One region of the Pseudarthrobacter defluvii genome, then DNA from elsewhere that is predicted to be linked to it. Evidence: predicted binding sites of a transcription regulator. Region 1 holds the regulator's gene; each other region holds the start of a gene.

Region 1 (6,272 bases):
CCTTTGGCATGCAGTCCGCCGTTCCGCACGTCCTCAAGGTCCTTGACCGCACCCACACGCCGAGCCGGGTACCGCAGGTGGTGCAGTGGGCCCGGGAAGCCGGCCTGGCCGTCAGCCTGGACCTGATCTACGGCACGCCGGGGGAGACACTGGCCGACTGGCGCCACTCCCTGGAGACGGCCCTGTCCTACCAGCCTGACCACATCAGCGCCTACGCGCTGATCGTCGAGGAAGGGACCAAGCTGGCAGCCCAGATGCGCCGTGGCGAAGTCCCGGGAATTGACGACGACGACCACGCCGACAAGTACGAGCTCGCCGACCAGCTGATCACCGAAGCAGGGCTCGGCTGGTATGAGGTCAGCAACTGGGCGCGCACTCCGGATCAGGCGTGCCGGCACAACCTGGCCTACTGGCGGGGAGACGACTGGTGGGGGATCGGCCCCGGCGCACATTCGCACGTGGGCGGGGTCCGCTGGTGGAACGTCAAGCACCCGTCCGCCTATGCCAACAGGCTGTCGCAGGGGCTGTCGCCGGCTGCCGGCAGGGAAACCCTGGATGCGGAAACCACAAACCTGGAAAAGGTGATGCTCGAGGCGCGCCTGCAGTCAGGGCTCGAGGTGTCAACGCTTAGCGCTGCCGGGCGGCATGAGGTGGCCGGGCTGATCGCGGGCGGCCTGGTGGAGCCCGCTGCCGCTTTCCGGGGACGCCTGGTCCTGACCCTCAAGGGCAGGCTGCTGGCAGACGCGGTGGTCCGCCGCATCCTCCCGGACTGACCTGGGCCGCTACTTGATCCAGCGCAGGTTGTACTGGTAGCGGTGCGGTTGGCCGCGGTTGACGTGGATGCCGGCGGCCACCGAGAAGCACGTGAGCGCCACCCAGATCAGTGTGGCGATGACCGCGAAAATGTTCCCCACGTAGGGGATGAAGACCAGGATGTTGGCCAGGACCGCGGCGATGGTGGGCGGCAGGCTGAAGTTCAGCGCTTCCTTGGACTCCTGGGCGGTGAACGGCCCGCGGTCGCGGAAGATCAGGTAGATCAGCAGCGACGGGATACACCCCAGGATTCCGCCGAAGTGAGCCAGCGTGGCCCATTGGCGGTCTTCGCTGGCCGTAAGCGGCAGGGCGTTGGCGGGTACGCCATGGTACTCGGAACGGCCCTGGCCGTCCCTGTGATCACGTGCGTTTTCTGCCACAGTCTGTGTCCTTCTGAGGTGCAAGTTGGTGCTGACTACTACCAAGAATACTGGCTTTGCGGCCGTCGCCCGCCCGTCAGGGCACGGTGAGGAAATCAATGACTTCCTCAACCCGGCCCAGCAGCGACGCTTCGAGGTCCGCGTACGTGCGTACGGCACCGAGCAGCTTCTGCCATCCGAGGCCGATGTCTTCCTTCGTGGCGTGGGGCCAGCCGAAGGCATTGAGGATCCCGGTCTTCCAGTCCTGCCCGCGGGGGATGGCGGGCCATTTTTCGATGCCCAGGACTGCAGGGCGGATTGCCTGCCACACGTCCACGTACGGGTGCCCGACGATCAGGACGTTGCCGGCCGCGCCCGGGGACGCCATGACGGCGTGGGCGATCCGGGATTCCTTGGAATCGGGAACCAGGTGGTCCACCAGCACACCGAGTCGGCGGCCCGGGCCGGGCCTGAAGTCCGCGACGGCAGCGGCCAGGTCGTCGATGCCGTGGAGGGGCTCGACGACGATGCCTTCCACGCGCAGGTCGTCTCCCCAGACCTTTTCCACCAGTTCGGCGTCGTGCTTGCCTTCCACCCAGATCCGGCTTGCCTTGGCAACCTGGGCGCGCTGGCCGGAGACGCGCACCGAACCGGAGGCAGTCCTGCCGGCGGGAGCACCGACGGCCGCCTTGGGCGCCGGCGGCATCAACCGGATGGGCTGGCCCTCGAGGAGGAAACCGAACCCCAGCTTGAAGGACCGCGACTTTCCGCGGCGGTCCTCCAATGCAACGACGTGCATTCCGCCGGACTTCTCCACGCGGGTGACGGCGCCCACCCAGCCGGACTGTACTTCCTCAAGCACCATGCCGCGCTCCACGGGGACCTCGGGCAGCTCCGTCCGCGTGGGAGCGGAAATGCCCCGGGGGCCCCAGTTCTGGTAATCCATGGAATCGATCCGCCTAGCGCTAGCTCCTTAGCCCGGGAGTTTCGCCCGGAGCGGTACCAATGCTAACAACGGGCCGAGGCATAATAGACTGTTAGCACTTAGGCATGTCGAGTGCTAACCCCCGGGTGGCACCGGGCGGGGCGGGCGGCCCCGGACCATGGATGGAGGTGGAGAGTGAGCGAGCCACGCAAACTGGAAGTACTGCGGGCCATCGTGGAGGATTACGTCCACTCCCGCGAGCCGGTTGGGTCAAAGGCCCTGGTGGAGCGGCATCATCTTGGCGTTTCCAGCGCCACCATCCGCAATGACATGGCCGCGCTGGAGGACGAGGGGCTGATCACCGCCCCCCATACCAGCGCCGGCCGGATCCCCACCGACAAGGGCTACCGGCTCTTTGTCGACCAGATCTCGGCAGTCAAGCCCCTTTCGGCTGCAGAACGCCGTGCCATCCAGACCCTCCTGGAGGGCGCGGACGACCTCGACGACGTACTGGACCGAACCGTTCGGCTGCTGTCGCAACTGACCAACCAGGTGGCCGTGGTCCAGTACCCGCACCTGAGCAGGGCACTTGTCCGCCACATCGAATTCGTGCTGCTGGCACCGCGGAAGGTCCTCGTGGTCCTCATCGCCAACAGCGGCAAGGTGGAGCAGCGCGTCATGGACGTCGGCCAGGACCTTGGCGACGAGGCGCTGGCCGAGTTGCGCACCCGTTTCCTGGCTGCCCTGGGGGGAACCCGGCTGAGCCACCTCGCCCAGGCCCTTCCCGCCGTCGTGGCTGCAACGCCCCACTCGCAGCGCCAGGCGGCACACGCGCTGGCCGTCGGCCTTGAGGGGCTGGCGCAGAGCAGTCGGGAAGACCGCATGGTCATGGCCGGCACCGCCAACCTCGCCCGGTCCAATGTGGACTTTCCCCTCAGCATTGGCCCTGTGCTGGAGGCGCTCGAGGAACAGGTGGTGATGCTGCGGCTGTTGAGCGAGATGGCCCAGGACCACCGGGGCGTGGCTGTCAGCATCGGAAGGGAGAACCCCTACGACGGGCTTGCTGAGGCCTCCGTGGTGGCCACCGGCTACGGTCCGGACAGCGCAGCCAAAGTGGGAATCCTCGGTCCTACCCGAATGGACTATCCCACCACCATGGCCGCCGTCAGGGCGGTAGCCCGCTACCTTTCGAGGATTTTGGGGCCCTGACTCTTGGCTGCCGGAGCTTGCTCCGGCTGTGAAACAAGAGCCCTGGCCGACCAACTGAACGCAGTACAACAAGGAAGAGACACGAATTTTGAGCAGCCACTATGACGTCCTTGGAGTCTCACCCGAAGCTACGGGCGAAGAGATCAAAAAGGCCTACCGCAAGCTGGCCCGCACCCTTCACCCGGACGTTAACCCAGGTGCCGACGCTGCAGAGCGGTTCAAGGCGGTAACGCACGCCTACGAGGTCCTTTCCGATCCCCAGAAGCGCAGGATCTACGACACCACCGGCAATGAAAACGGCACGGACAACGGTTTCGGCGGCGCCGGTTACGCAGGCCAGGGATTCGCGTTCCAGGACATTTTCGACACCTTCTTTGGCGCCGGTGGTGCCTCGGGTCCGGCGTCGCGCGTCCGCCGCGGCCAGGACGCACTCATCAGTGTCCGGATCGACCTCCGCGACGCCGTATTCGGAGTCAACAAGAAGCTCGAGGTGGACACCGCTGTGGTCTGTCCCACCTGTGATGGATCCTGCTGCCGTCCCGGGACCCAGCCGGAACGCTGCGACATCTGCGGCGGCAGCGGCCAGGTCCAGCGGGCCGTCCGCTCCATCCTCGGCCAGGTCATGACGGCAGCCCCCTGCGGCACTTGCGAAGGCTTCGGCACTGTCATCAAGGATCCCTGCAACGAATGCAGTGGCCAGGGCCGCATCCGCAGCCGCCGGTCGCTGACCATCAAGGTTCCCGCCGGTGTCGCCACCGGTACCCGCATCCAGCTCTCCGGCCAGGGCGAGGCCGGCCCTGCAGGGGGCCCGGCGGGCGACCTGTACGTCGAGATCCGCGTCAACAACGACCCCACGTACGTGCGCGAAAGCGATGACCTGCACGCCACCCTGCACATCCCCATGACCGCTGCGGCCCTGGGCACGGACGTCAGCCTCGAAACCTTCGACGGTACCCAGGAGATCGACGTCAAGCCGGGAACCCAGTCAGGCGAAATCATCACCCTGCGCGGCTTGGGTGTTACCCACCTGAGGGGCTATGGCCGCGGCGACCTGAAGGTGCATCTGCAGGTGGACACCCCGGCCAAGCTCGACTCCGCGCAGGAGGACCTCCTGCGCCAACTTGCCAAGCTCCGGGGTGAGCAGATTACCGAAGGCAAGTTGGCCGCCAGCGGCGGCATGTTCGCCAAGCTCCGGGACCGGTTCGGGAACCTGTAGCGGTGAGCAACCCCGTCTTCTTCACCTCCACTGGTTCCCTGGACGCAACGACGCCGGGCCGCACGTTCGTCCTCGAAGGGGCGGAGGCGCGGCACGCCGTCACCGTCAAGCGGCTGGCGCCGGGCGAGGCTGTGGACATCGTGGACGGCGCCGGCACCCGGATGACCGGAAAGGTTATCTCGGCCGCACCGTCCGGGCTCGAGGTGGAGTGCAGCAGCCTGACGGTGGAAGACAGGCCGGAGGTCCGGCTGGTGCTGGTCCAGGCTTTGGCCAAAGGCGACCGCGACGAACTGGCCATTGAGACAGCCACGGAACTGGGCGTCGACGCGGTGGTTCCCTGGCAGTCTGAACGGTCCATCGTCCGCTGGAAGGGCGACCGCGCAGCGCGGGCGCACGCCAAGTGGGAATCAACCGTGACGGCGGCCGCCAAGCAGGCGCGGCGTGCCTGGCTCCCGGAAGTCCGTGCCGCCGTCGACACCACGGCGCTTTCCGCCGCCGTGGAGGCGGCAGACCTGGCGGTCATCCTGCATGAAGACGCCGTGCGGCCGCTGCGTACCGTCCTGGAGGCATGGCAGGGGAGTGCAGGTGCCGGCCCCCGTGAAATTCTGCTGATCGTAGGCCCGGAGGGCGGCATCAGCCCGCGGGAAGTAACCAAACTCTGCGACAAAGGCGCTGTGACGGCCCTGCTGGGGCACCATGTCCTGCGGTCCTCCACAGCCGGCCCGGCCGCCGTCGTGCTTGCCAGCGACATCCTTGGCCGCTGGACCACTACCTGACCTTAAGGGACCTCGTGTCCTCGTTTTTGTCCGGCTCTCCGCTGGAGCCGGCCTGCGCTACGCGCAGCTCGTAGTCGCCTGGCGGCAGGTTGAGGGCAAGCGTGAAGACGCCCGCCTGTCCCTGCTCTGTACCTGCCGTGGTTTCCCCATTCAGGAAGGGCGCTTTGCTGCCGCCGTCCCCGGCCCGAAGCAGCTGCCAGTGGAGCTTTGCCCCAGGTGAGGTGCTGCGCCCGGTGATCTTCACGCTGCCGCCCGGCACCTCAGCGTTTTCCTGGGGGTCGATGATCCATACCGGTGCCACGAGGCCTGCTGCCCGCGTCATGAGTGCGCCCAGCTGGATCTTTCCGAACGCGACGTAGTCAGTGTGGCCGTCCACCAGGATCCGGACCCGGATTTGCTGACCGGTGTCGATCAGCCCGGAACTGGCGGCGGCCGCGGTGGCCGTGTAGATCAGCTGCTGGATGGCCCGGGCCGCCATGTCTGCGTCGAGGTTGCTGTTGAAGGCGTCGGCGGAGACATCGACGGTGATGACATCCTTGCCCGAAATGGACGTGGCCAGTTTGCCCGGGTTCTGCCAGGGCGTAAAGAAATCAGGGTCCAGGGGCTTTTCCGACATCATGGCGCGCAGGGCCCGGGTGACCGGGTTGTCCTGCTCCGGGACGTCGCGAAATTCGCGGTAAAGGAAAATGCTCGCGCCGCTGCGGCCAATCCAGTAAACCGGCGCCTTGTTGGAGGACTGGGTGGTTTCCAGCGGGGCGCTGGTGGAGGGCGCGTCCGGCATGGTGCCCCCTGAGGCGGGGATCGAGGCGGTGGTGCCTGCAGGTGAAGGCCCGCCCTCGGCAGTGCAGCCAGCCAGGACCGGAACGAGCACCAGCATCCCTGCAAGGACGGCCGGGCGCAGGCGGCCCATGGGTCGTCCTGCCCTTTTGGGCACAGAGGTTTCCGGCACTGTCCTGCCCTTGTCCTTTCCTGGC
Region 2 (6,272 bases), 1.4 Mb from region 1:
GAAGATCAGCGCCGCCGGCGACGGTAAGAACTATGGAGCGGCATACGGCAGCAACGAGGCCGACCTGATCATTTGGCTCCGCCAGCACGGCGAGAACCTGTACTCAGAGGACGGCAAGCTCGACTTCCAGGCCGCCACGGCTGCCTCCTTCTGGGAGCGGCTCAAGGACCAGCGCGACTCAAAGGCCAGCCCACCGGCCAACGTCGCGACGGAAGACGCAGGGGCGAGCCTCGAGCAAAGCCTCTTCGGCACCAACCGGGTGGGCATGGCATGGTGGTGGACCAACCAGCTGGGCTCGCTTGAAGCCACCACCGGAAGCAGCATCAAGATGCTGCGCGCCCCGAGTGTGGACGGAGCTTCGGCCAAGAACGGCATGTACTACAAACCCACCATGTTCTGGTCCGCTTCCTCCCGTTCCAAGCATCCCAAGGAGGCAGCAGAGTTCATCAACTATCTCACCAACAGCCCGGAGGCCGGCGCAATTCTCATGACGGACAGGGGTGTGCCCACCAACAGCGAAATCGTCGCCGCCATCACGCCCTCGCTGAAGCCGGCTGACACCACGGTGGTCAACTTCCTGAAGGACATCGCCCCGGATATCAAGGATGCGCCGCCGGTACCGCCGGTGGGCGCGGGCAGCGTCCAGAACGTGATCAAGCGCTACACAGATGAAGTGCTGTATGACCGGCTGACGCCCCAGGCGGCCGCCGAAGCCTTCACGAAGGAAGTCCAGGGAATGCTGGATTCAGCCAGAAAGTAATCCGCAGCAAAAATGCGGCCCCCTCACCAGGAGGGAGCCGCATTTTTCTGTTGGCGGGAGGGAATCCCGGCCGGGAAGCTTAGAAGCCGCCCATGCCGCCCATGCCGCCCATGTCGTCGCCGCCGGCAGGAGCAGCAGCCTTCTCCGGCTTGTCAGCAACCACTGCTTCGGTGGTGAGGAACAGGCCGGCGATGGAAGCCGCGTTCTGCAGGGCAGAGCGGGTCACCTTGACGGGATCGTTGACGCCGGCTGCCAGCAGGTCGGTGTATTCACCGGTTGCTGCGTTGAGGCCGTGGCCGGCGGGCAGGCCGCGGACCTTGTCGACAACCACGCCGGGCTCCATGCCGGCGTTGAAGGCGATCTGCTTCAGCGGGGCGTCGATGGCAACGCGGACGATGTTGGCGCCCGTTGCTTCGTCGCCGGACAGCTGAAGGTTGGCGAACGCCTTGGCGCCGGCCTGAATCAGGGCCACGCCGCCACCGGCGACGATGCCTTCTTCAACTGCAGCCTTGGCGTTGCGCACAGCGTCTTCGATGCGGTGCTTGCGTTCCTTGAGCTCAACCTCGGTTGCGGCACCGGCCTTGATGACTGCAACGCCGCCGGCCAGCTTGGCCAGGCGCTCCTGCAGCTTCTCGCGGTCGTAGTCAGAGTCGGAGTTCTCGATCTCGGCGCGGATCTGGGAAACGCGGCCGGCGATCTGGTCGGCGTCGCCGGCACCTTCGACGATGGTGGTCTCGTCCTTGGTGACAACAACCTTGCGGGCCTGGCCCAGGAGCTCCAGGCCGGCGTTCTCCAGCTTGAGGCCAACTTCCTCGGAGATGACCTGGCCGCCGGTGAGGACGGCGATATCGGCCAGCTGGGCCTTGCGGCGGTCACCGAAGCCCGGAGCCTTGACGGCGACAGACTTGAAGGTGCCACGGATCTTGTTGACGATCAGGGTGGCCAGGGCCTCGCCCTCGATGTCCTCGGCGATGATCAGCAGCGGCTTGTTGGACTGCATGACCTTTTCCAGGACAGCAACCAGTTCCTTGACGTTGGAGATCTTGGAGTTGACGATCAGGATGTACGGGTCCTCGAGGACAGTTTCCTGGCGCTCGGCGTCGGTGACGAAGTAGGCGGAGATGTAGCCCTTGTCGAAGCGCATGCCTTCAGTGAGCTCGAGCTCCAGGCCGAAGGTGTTGGACTCCTCGACCGTGATGACGCCTTCCTTGCCCACCTTGTCCAGGGCTTCGGCGATGAGGGCACCGATCTCGTCGTCACCGGCGGAGATGGACGCGGTGGCGGCGATCTCTTCCTTGGTTTCGATTTCCTTGGCGGAGTTCAGCAGCTCGGCGGTGACGGCGTCAACGGCCTTCTCGATGCCGCGCTTGAGGGACAGCGGGTCGGCGCCGGCGGCAACGTTGCGCAGGCCTTCCTTGACCAGCGCCTGTGCCAGGACCGTGGCGGTGGTGGTGCCGTCACCGGCAACATCGTCGGTCTTCTTGGCAACTTCCTTGACCAGCTCGGCGCCGATCTTTTCGTAGGGATCGTCCAGCTCGATCTCCTTGGCGATGGAAACACCATCGTTGGTGATCGTGGGGGCGCCCCACTTCTTTTCGAGGACGACGTTGCGTCCACGCGGGCCGAGGGTGACCTTAACGGCGTCGGCGAGGGTGTTCAGGCCACGCTCAAGGCCGCGGCGTGCCTCTTCATCAAATGCAATGATCTTGGCCATAACGGCAGTAGTCCTTTCGGGACAGTCGTTAAGAATGAACCTTCGCTGCAGTGCCCGCGACGGACGATCCTTTGACGGCGGCCTCTGTATGCCTCCGCGTGGGGATCTCACTGAAGTGAGGTGTTTCTTTCGCTCCTCGACCGGTGCAGGGCGCCGCCGGCCGAAACCAGGCTTTGCTTTAGCAGTCGGTACGTCAGAGTGCTAACTCAATAATTAGCACTCCCCAGGTGAGAGTGCAAGCGATAAGACGCCGGACAAGGCGCTGGCCGCAGCCGCTTCGCCCAGGGCGATCAGCCGGAGTGTCCAGCTGTTTCGTGCCCCGTGGGGCTGGGGTTGTTGTCAGCCCCGTAGGTGAAGACGGAGAAGGCGGCCGTGGTGATGTCCCCGTTGGTATCGAAGGCAACCGGGCCGGATTCGCCGTCGTAATTAATGTCCGGGCCGGCGGCGAGGCCGCCGAGGCACTCCTTGTAACTCAGGCACGGAGCCTGCGGCGTGCCTGCCCCGGAGGTCGCCGTTCCGCCGGAGACCGGAATGAGGTTCGCGGCAATGGACCGGCCCGCGTCATCCTGCGCCCGGGCCGCTGCGAGGGCCGCCAGCGTAACTGCGTCATAGGTTTCGGCAGCGTAAGAGACGTCCTTCAGGGAGGGGTCCACCGCCAGCAGTTTGCCCTGGAAGGCTGCCGTGGGGAGCTGGCCCGGGATGACGGCGCGCGCGCCTTCGAGGGCCCGGGACGGCAGCGCGGATCCGTAGCGGGCGAAGGCACCGTCGCTGAGGATGACCTTCGAACCGCTGACCCCTGCATTGTGGAGTTCGGCCAATGCGCCCTGCGCGCCGTCGCGGGCCACCAGGACGACGGCGTCCGGCGTGGCTTTGGCGGCAGAGCGCGCGGCTTCGGCGCCATCCCCCGGATTGAAGCCCGTCCCGGGCAGGACCTTGAGTCCGGACTGTTGGGCAGCTTCGGTGACGGCGGCCGACAGGTCCTTGCCGTAGGCACCCTGCTGGTACAGCACGCTGATGCTGGCGGCACCGGCGTCCTTGGCGAGCTTTGCCAGCACGGGCCCTTGTGCGACGTCGGCTGCGGCCGTCCGGAAATAGTAGCCTCCACTGGCGCTTGTGGAGAGGCCGGCAGCGGTGTTGGCCGGGGAGATGAGCGGCACTTGGGCGCGGGACAGGATGTCCACGGCGGGGGTTGCATGGCTGGAGTCGGTGGGTCCAATGGCAACGTCCGCCTTGGCAGCCGCCAGGTCCTTGGCCTGGGCTGCGGTGTCCTGGTCCGGGTGCACCGGAAGCAGCTCCACGGGCCGGCCCTTGTGTCCGCCGGCGGCGTTGATGTCCTGGATGGCTGCCTTGGCGGCCGCCAGCTGGGGTGCGTTGAGGAAGGCGTTGTCGCCGGTGTTGTCAAGGATCAGGCCCACCCGGAGGACGCCGTCGCCCGAAGCCTCCGCGGGCTCTGTCCTGGCGTTGCCGCCGGTGCCGGCGCAGGCCGTCATGGAAAGGAGGCCCGCCAGTGACGCGGCAAGCGCTGTGCGGACGCGGACTGGGGAGTGGTGAGCCGGCATCATTGCGCGGGCCGGACGTTTTCTGCCTGCGGGCCCTTTTCGCCCTCGCCAATGTCCAACTGCACCCGCTGGCCCTCAGCCAGGGCGCGGTAACCCTCCCCCTGGACCGCGGACCAGTGGACAAAGACGTCATCACCGGAGCCGTCAACGGTGATGAAGCCGTAGCCCTTCTCAGCGTTGAACCACTTCACGGTTCCCAGTGCCATGCGCGGCTACCGGTAACCCGGGCCGAGCACAACCACGAGCGGTACCTGGAATTCGGTGCTGTTCACCACGGTGGGAATGTTCAACAGTCCTGCAAGCTCCTGCGCGCTGGCCAGTTGCTGCGGGCCGGCATAGAAGATCACGGAGGACTTTTGCGGGGCGCCGGACCAGTTGCCTACCTGGCCGAGCCGCCAGCCGTCAGCCTGGACCGTGCCCCCCACGCGGCTGGCCAGCCCTGCCGTGCCGGCAGCGTTGTAGACGGCCACTGCCTGGGTCTTGTCGACGACGGCCTGCTGGCTGGCGGAAGCGGTGGGCTCGGGCTCGCTGCTTTGGGTTGGTACGGCCGACGCGGACGGCACCGGGACGGACCCCGGTGCAGACGAGGACTGGGTGGGCGAAGGGGTGGATCCGGTTCCGGCCAGCGGGGCTGATTCAACGGTTGCCGACGCCTGGCTGGCGGTGGTGTTGAAGCCGAGCTTGGGAAGGATCAGGAAGGAGACCAGTCCAATGGCCAGGGCCGCAACGCCCACCGCAAGGATGGGCCACAGCCGCACGCGGGACGGGGCCGTAGCCGTCCGGTGGACACCTTGTCGCGACGCGGCCTCCGGGACCTTGTCGAATTCATCGCGGGCGTATCTGGTCATGGTGGAAGGACATCCTTGTTGATTGCGGCTGTTGTCCCGGCCTGGGGCGTCTAAGCGTCGGATCCCAGGCGCCGGGCGGTGCGTGCACGGTGGCGCGACGTACGTAGTCTACGCAATCTCTTCACCAGCATGGGATCGTGGGCCAGGGCATCCTCGCGGTCGATCAGCGCGTTAAGGAGCTGGTAGTAATGGGTTGCGGAGAGATCGAACAGCTCGCGGATAGCCTGTTCCTTGGCCCCCGCATACTTCCACCACTGCCGTTCCAGGGCCAGCATCTGCTGTTCGCGCTCGGAAAGGGAGGACTCGCGGAGGGTGAAATCCGCCAGGAGGGACTTCCCTGGATCCTGCTCCGGCAGGTGTTCCCGGGCCGGTTCCGCCACGGCGCACTCCTTCGCTGGTTACGGCCAATGTCTTACACCCATGCTACCGGCCGAATAACACGGGTGTCATTTGCAGTGCCTGCAACAATGGAACGATGTTTGAATCGGATGCGCTGTTCGAGCTGCAGCAGGAACCGGCGGACGCCATCAGCTTCGCGGACCTGGCCGAGCTCCCGCTCGCGGAGCTCATGGCAGCCGACTGGGCCGCGGCCCTCCACGGCGTGGAAGGCCAACTCCGGAAGGTGCTCACTTTCGTTGCTGCAGAGGAGGCCGCCGGGCACCAGATCCTCCCGCCGCCGTCGAACGTCCTGCGCGCCTTCCGCCAGCCCCTGGCGGATGTGAAGGTGCTCATCGTCGGGCAGGACCCCTACCCCACGCCGGGACACGCCGTCGGGCTGTCGTTTTCCGTCGAGCCGCACGTCCGGCCGCTTCCCCGCAGCCTGGTGAACATTTACCGGGAGCTGGAATCGGACCTGGGCATTCCGCCGCGTGTCCATGGCGACCTGTCGGCCTGGACGAACCAGGGCGTACTGCTCCTGAACCGGGTGCTCACGGTCCGGGCGGGGGCGGCGGGTTCCCATCGCGGCAAGGGCTGGGAGGAGATTACGACGGCGGCAGTCACCGCGCTGGCGAACCGCACAGCTGCGGACGGGTCCAGGATGCCGCTGGTGGCGGTGCTGTGGGGCAAGGAGGCCGAGGGCGTCCGGCCGCTCCTGGCCGGAGCGCCCGCTGTCAGCAGCGCCCACCCCAGTCCATTGTCTGCTTCGCGCGGGTTCTTTGGCTCCCGGCCGTTCAGCCGCGTCAACCAACTGCTGCGGGAACAAGGTGCGCTGGACGTAACCTGGGAACTGCCGCCGTCGCCCTAGCTTAGGCTTGCCTTATGAGCACTGTCCCTGCCGCCACCAGCGCCACCAAGAAGAGCCGCCCCCAGGTCAACCTGAGGGTGCTGCGCAAGGAGCAGCTGTCGCCGCACATGGTCCGGATCGTGGCCGGCGGCGAGGGCTTCAGCGA
Region 3 (6,272 bases), 680 kb from region 1:
GAGCTATAGCCCCGGAACTGGCTGCCTCCTGGAAGGTGTTCCAGGCTGGTGCGGAACCGGTGTCCCTAGGCTACAAATTTTCCATCCCTAACGCCAATTGACGCGCGGGCAGCTGCCGGGAATGCGGGCTCCCCTGCCGTGCCTTATGCGCGGCGGCGCTGGAGGACGTCGTCGAGGTTGCTCAGTGCGCTCTGGGCCTTGGACAACTGCTGGGCGCTCAACTGCTCCGCTTCGCCGGCTTCGGCTGACGGTGCGCCGGCAGCGCCCTTCTTCAGGGACGGCTTCCCGACTGCTTTGGGCGCCTCCGGAAGCTCCAGCGGCTCCGGCTCGGGGCGCTCAGCCTTGGCCGCCTCCACGTAAACAGGCTTGGGAACCTCCACCGGCTCCCAGGGCGTGCCCACGGGAATGACGGATGGAGCCGCTGCGCTGGTGTCACCGGCAGCCACAGCGACGGCGAGGGCCGCTTCACGCAGCTCTACGGCCGTCAGCGGCTTGACCTTCGCCTGGCCCGCCTCCGCATCGAAGAGCGTGCTTTCCGGCAGCACGGGGGCAACCTCCGGCTTGGCAGGTACAACGACGGCGTCTTCCGGGCGGCGTGCCGGGGCACTCATGGCAGAGCGGAAGGCGGCGTTCACCTTCGCTTTGCGGTCGCGGACAGCGAGCCATCGCAGCAGTGCCACCGACGCGACCGTCAACAGGGTGCAGGTGAGGGGAAGAGCTGGCGAACCGACGCCGAACGGAAGCAGCACGCCCGAGATGAAAGCGGTGACCAGGGACAGCAGCCCCACAAGGGCCAGGGCCGTGCGGCCGTAGCGGACGCGGAACCTGGCCGGGGGCGGGGTGCTTGCAGTGCCTGCAGCGGGTGCGGCACTCTTCCTGGGTTCCATGGCTTTCTCCTGCTGGGCGGCGACGTTCAGGACCAGGCCGGGGTGCGGATCCGGCCTTTCATCGGCGGGGGCGTCTGCCAGGAAATCGCCGGCAGGCTGGAATTGGTGCCGGCGGTTCCGGAGGACGTAGGGGGCAACCCACACAATCCAGAGCGCGACGGCAACCACAAGGATCACTGAGCTGCTAAGGGGGAAGTCCACACTCAAAACCGTATGAGCATCATGCCTGCTCAGGCCGCATTATCAAGGGTGTGTCGTGCCCCTGTGGGCAAACCGTTTGATTTATGACCGACGCGATGCCAGCCAGGGACCCAACAGGCCTTCCGGGACTTCTTCCGCGGTGAGGGCGAAGGAGCGGTGGTCTGCCCATTTGCCGTTGATGTGGAGGAAGCGGGGCCGGTACCCTTCGTCCCGGAACCCCAGTTTTTCCACCACGCGCAGGCTTGGTCCGTTCTCGGGCCGGATATTGATTTCCATCCGGTGCAGGCCGAGCGCCCTGAAGCAGTGGTCGGTTACCAGCGCCACTGAGGTGGGCGCTATCCCCCGTCCTGCCCTGTCCTGGTCCACCCAGTACCCCAGGGTGGCCATCATGGCCGAACCCCAGACGATGGAGGACACTGTCAACTGTCCCACGATGGCGGGGTTCCGAAGCCCCGGCTGCCATTCGGTGATAAGGAAAGGCAGTGCAGTGGCCTGGGCAGCCTGGATATTGAGCGAGCGGACCATGTGCCGGTAGTCAGGGAGGCCACCTGCCGGGTCCGGGTTGGACGCCTCCCACGGTGCCAGCCACTGGCTGTTGCGCGACCGCACCTCGGTCCATTCTTTCTTGTCGCGGTACCGGATGGGCCGCAGGACCAGGTCGCCGCATTCAAGGGTGACCGGCCAAATGGGACCTGTGCGCACGGGGTTACCGGGAAAGGCCGGCGGCGAAGCCGGGCAGCCATTCCCGCAGGCCCGGACCCAGATCTTCGCTGTCGACGGCCAGCTGGACGCAGGCCTTGAGGTAGCTCAGCTTGTCTCCGGTGTCGTAGCGGCGGCCGCGGAAGACCACTCCGTAGACGCCGTGCCCCTCGGCATCACCGGAGGCAAGTTCCTGGAGGGCATCCGTCAGCTGGATTTCACCGCCCCGTCCCGGCTTAGTGTGCTCGAGGACTTCGAACACGGCCGGGTGCAGGACATAGCGCCCGATCAGCGCAAGGTTGGACGGGGCTTCCTCCGGTGTGGGCTTCTCCACCAGCCGGTTGACGCGGACGTAGCCTTCGCCGTCAATCTCCTGAATGTCGGCGCAGCCGTAGGCACTGATCTGCGAGGGTTCCACCTCAATAAGCGCGACGACGGACCCTCCCGTTTTCGCCTGCACGTCCATCATGGTGCTGAGCAGTTCGTCGCGGGCATCAATCAGGTCATCCCCCAGCAGGACGGCGAAGGCTTCGTTGCCTACATGCTGCTTTGCCCGGAGTACCGCGTGTCCCAGCCCGTGGGGGTCGCCCTGCCGGACGTAGTGGATGTCGCCCAGTTGGCTGGCCGCCTGGATAGATGCAAGCTTTTCCGTGTCTCCCTTGTCCTCCAGCGTCGATTCAAGGGAGGGCACCCTGTCGAAGTGGTCTTCCAGGGCGCGTTTGTTGCGGCCGGTAATCATCAGAACGTCGTTGAGGCCTACATGGACCGCTTCCTCCACCACATACTGGATGGCAGGCTTATCCACGACGGGAAGCATTTCCTTAGGCATCGCCTTGGTGGCGGGCAGGAACCTGGTGCCAAGGCCCGCGGCGGGAATGACAGCTTTGCGGACTCTGGGGTTACTGGTGTTCACCGGACTAATCTAACGTCAGCGTCAAGCATTTCAGTAACCATCGGCGCGGCAGGCTGGCATCCAGCCAGAAGCCGTAGAGTACTGGCAACGCAGGAAGGACACCATGCTGCAGGAGACGAACGCGGTCAAGGACGATATCCGGGCCGCCCACCGGCGCCGGCGCGCCGGGCTGACCCCGGCGCAACTGGAAGCGGCAGGCAGCGCCCTGGCTGTGCACGGCAATGCCTGGGCCGGGACGGTCACCGGCGGCCGGCCCGGCATTGCGTGCGTGTACCTGGGCGTGGGACAGGAACCGCCTACCCTGCCGCTCATTAATGCCCTGCACAGCAGCGGGCACAAGGTGCTGCTTCCGGTGTGCGAACCCGGCAGGGAGCTGAGCTGGGTGTTTTGGACGCCGGAAACAGGCTTCGAACGCAGTAAGTATGCGCCCATCCTTGAGCCCGCCGGACCCCGGCACGGGCCTGAAACGGCAGGCGGGGCGGCAGTCCTTTTCATTCCCGCCACCGCGGTGGACCGTGCCGGCAACAGGATCGGCCAGGGCGGCGGGTACTACGACAAGTTCCTGGGGCATCTTGCCACGGCCGGGAAGGAAATTCCGCTGGCCGCTGTTATCTACGACGATGAATTGCTGCCTGCGGGACGGATTCCTGCGGAGGAGTTCGACCGGCCGGTGCCGGCGGTCCTTGCGCCGTCCGGGTACCAGCCGCTCACGGGCGGCGCCTGACCCCGGGCCGTCCGGGGGCAGTGATAGAATTAGCACTCAGGCCCTGCGACTGCTAATGGTTTACCAGGTGGCAGCTCGGGACCTCTCGTTTGCCCAAGAGGAGGAGCACCAGTGCCAACATATGCTTACGCCTGCAAGGATTGCGGCCACGCCTTCGACATTGTCCAGTCGTTCTCGGACAGCAGCCTGACGTCCTGCCCTGAATGCCAGGGTACGTTGCGCAAGAAGTTCAACAGCGTGGGTGTCGTCTTCAAGGGCTCCGGTTTCTACCGCACCGACTCGCGCGATTCCAAGGGCAGCTCCGTCTCCCCGGCGCCGGCCGCGGCCCCGGCTGCGCCCGCAGCTGCCCCCGCCGCTTCGGCGCCGGCTGCAGCAGCCAGCTAGACAGGCATAAGTCTTAAGTACGACGGCGGCCGGCGCGTTCCAGCGCCGGCCGCCGTTGTCCACATAGCGTTCGTTCCGGCTCCCCAGGTGCGTTTACCGCAACTAGCGTGGGCGCATGTCCAGACTTCCCCGCCGTCGCCGCGACCGTTACCGGCCTCCCGCCAGCCCCCGAAACGTTGCACGCCGCGGTAAAGACCGTTCCCCGGGGGCACGTCTCGCCGGGTGGCTGAACCGCAACCGCAGGCTTGTTGCCGCGTTGTTGTTATGCGCAGCTGCAGCCCTTACGGTGCAGCAGCTCACTCCTCCCCCGCTCGCCACTGTGACGGCGTTGGCCGCAGCCCGGGATCTTCCCGCCGGGACCGCCGTGACGGCAGCAGATCTGGCGCACCTCCAGGTGCCGCCGGGAATGGTGGCCGACGGCTTTTTGCAGGATGACGCCGCCGCAGCGGGCAAGCAACTGGCCGCACCCGTGCGCAAAGGCCAACTCCTCACGGACGCTCAACTGCTCGGTCCGGGACTGCTCGCAGGCACTCCGCCCGGTTCAGCGGCGGTTCCCCTCCGCATGGCGGACGCCGCATCCATCCAGCTGGTCTCCCCCGGCCAGCTGGTCAACGTGGTGCTGACATCGGCCAACGGGTTTGACCAGCAGGGTCCCTCCCAGGTCCTGGCATCTGCCGTCCCCGTCCTATGGACTTCAAACAACGGCGGCCAGGGCGGGCAATGGCTGGGCACCACCGAAACGGATGGACTGATTGTGGTGGCGGCCAACGCGGAACAATCCTCGCGCCTGGCCGGAGCCTCAACCCAGGGCCGGCTGTTCTTCGTCCTGGTCGGCCCGCCGTAACATCAGCCAGCCGCACCGGGCCGAAACCGGACACCGGGTAGTCGATCCCCTGCGCCGGGTCCCTCCGGACGCCGCGGTCCGCCCCAGTGCGGTCAGCCCCAGTGCGGTGGCTTCTGTTCCTTCAACCAGGTGTCATGGTCGTCCTCCCGGTCACCCCAGCTGCGGGCATCGTCCTCAGCAGCCTTGCTCGGAAGGATTTCCTCACTGCCACCCTGTGCTGTGCGTGCGGCCGGGGCGGATGCCGCAGCGTCCCCGGAGGAGGCAGGGCCAGCACCTGGTGCAGTCTCTTGGTTCTTGTTCCGATCGTGGTGCATATCTTCCTCGGGCCCGGCGTTCCCGGCCCTGTCTTCCTTACTCGGGTTTTCGTTGCTCACGGGGTCCGACTCCTCGATTTTCGGGCTGCCCGAGCGCCTGCCCTGGCCGTGGTGACCCGAACCGGCGCCGGAACGGTCCGCGCCGGACGCGTCCGAGTTGCCGTCGGCGCTGTGCCGGATTGTCCCGGCTTCCTGGCGGTCCCCGTCGCTGTCCAGGTTTCCGGCCGCCCCGCCCGGCAGGTAGGAGGCGGCGGATGGTGCAGTATCGATTCCATTGAGCGCCTGGTGGACGTCGTCGTCAAGGAATCCCGTGGAGGTGGTGCTCCTGCCCGGCAGCACGATGTTCTCAAGTCCCAGGTACCCGGCGATGCGGTCGGCGCAGGTGGAGGGGTCGGTAAAGACTTCAATGGTCCACAGCGGCATGTAGCGCCAGCCCAGGCGTTCCAGCAGTTCCGGGCGCAGCCGGCTGCGTTCACGTACGCTCATGGCGCGGTACTGCTTGGTGCCGTCGGACTCGATGGCCACAGGCCGGGGCAGGTCCAGGTCGTCTTGGCCCATGGTGTTCAGGGGGTCGGCCGCGGCGACCACGTCAATGGCGCCGTCGTACTGGTGCCATACCCTGGCCCCGCGGGCGCGGAGCCGGTCCCCCAGATCCGCTACCAGGGGGTCCGCCCCAAGTGCCTGTTCGCTGGCAGCGGCGCGGGAGGCCGGGGTACCAAGGTCGGTGTTGCCGGAGATTTCCCGGTCCAGCAGCGTGTACAGGTCCACGGCGCCATGAGTGAGGCGGGTGTGGTCCAGGTCTTCCGGGCGGAAGCAGGTCAGCACGTGCAGGGAGCGCCGTGCCCGGGTCATGGCCAGGGCGAACTTCTCCCGGCCGCCTTCCGCGGACAGCGGCCCGAAGTTGTGCAGTGCACGGCCGTGCGGGGTGCGCCCGAATCCCGGCGAGAAGATGACGTGGTCACGGACCAGGCCCTGGGCGCGTTCCAGGTCAACCACCCGGAAGGACTCCGGGCCGGCTCCGAAGAATCCGGCCAGGCCGGGCTGGTTGGACAGCTGGAGCCGGATGGACTCGCCAATCCGGGCCGCATGCCGGAGGCTGGCGGTCACCACGGCGAGGGAAGTCCGGGGACGCATCCGGGCGTGCTCGAAGACCAGTTCCACAACGCGGTTGACCTCTGCCACGACGGATTCCACCCCCTCGTGGTCGGCACTGGGAAGGCCGGTGCCGTCCGGCAGGTACTCAACCAGCAGGGAGCGGTCCAGCCCCGTGGCGGACTGCCCTTCCGGCAGCCGGCGCAGGCCGCCG

What was found. Region 1 encodes HrcA, which represses chaperone genes, less so after heat shock. Its sites were predicted from a motif close to TTNGCACTCGNNNNNNNCGAGTGCNAA; they were not measured.
Region 2: a site for HrcA is predicted at 2,653-2,679, ahead of groL (chaperonin GroEL). Genes of this name have one in related genera too.
Region 3: a site for HrcA is predicted at 3,454-3,480, ahead of JCQ34_RS13020 (FmdB family zinc ribbon protein). Genes of this name have one in related genera too.

What each region holds. Positions count from the first base shown of each region.
Region 1 is NZ_CP066362.1:2,140,032-2,146,303, reverse strand. Features, by position in the region: gene hemW (radical SAM family heme chaperone HemW) at 1-773, shown strand, start outside; gene JCQ34_RS09880 (DUF4870 domain-containing protein) at 783-1,193, opposite strand; gene JCQ34_RS09875 (DUF3097 domain-containing protein) at 1,270-2,118, opposite strand; gene hrcA (heat-inducible transcriptional repressor HrcA) at 2,293-3,306, shown strand; gene dnaJ (molecular chaperone DnaJ) at 3,395-4,522, shown strand; gene JCQ34_RS09860 (16S rRNA (uracil(1498)-N(3))-methyltransferase) at 4,525-5,298, shown strand; gene JCQ34_RS09855 (GerMN domain-containing protein) at 5,291-6,208, opposite strand.
Region 2 is NZ_CP066362.1:789,671-795,942, reverse strand. Features, by position in the region: gene JCQ34_RS03765 (ABC transporter substrate-binding protein) at 1-760, shown strand, start outside; gene groL (chaperonin GroEL) at 840-2,474, opposite strand; gene JCQ34_RS03755 (ABC transporter substrate-binding protein) at 2,765-4,033, opposite strand; gene JCQ34_RS03750 (cold-shock protein) at 4,033-4,239, opposite strand; gene JCQ34_RS03745 (LytR C-terminal domain-containing protein) at 4,246-4,881, opposite strand; gene JCQ34_RS03740 (DUF3263 domain-containing protein) at 4,932-5,261, opposite strand; gene JCQ34_RS03735 (uracil-DNA glycosylase) at 5,357-6,127, shown strand; gene JCQ34_RS03730 (siderophore-interacting protein) at 6,142-6,272, shown strand, end outside.
Region 3 is NZ_CP066362.1:2,818,783-2,825,054, forward strand. Features, by position in the region: tRNA gene JCQ34_RS12995 (tRNA-Ala) at 1-13, opposite strand, end outside; gene JCQ34_RS13000 (hypothetical protein) at 144-1,064, opposite strand; gene JCQ34_RS13005 (GNAT family N-acetyltransferase) at 1,170-1,790, opposite strand; gene galU (UTP--glucose-1-phosphate uridylyltransferase GalU) at 1,795-2,700, opposite strand; gene JCQ34_RS13015 (5-formyltetrahydrofolate cyclo-ligase) at 2,804-3,424, shown strand; gene JCQ34_RS13020 (FmdB family zinc ribbon protein) at 3,536-3,808, shown strand; gene JCQ34_RS13025 (RcpC/CpaB family pilus assembly protein) at 3,924-4,652, shown strand; gene JCQ34_RS13030 (AAA family ATPase) at 4,745-6,272, opposite strand, start outside.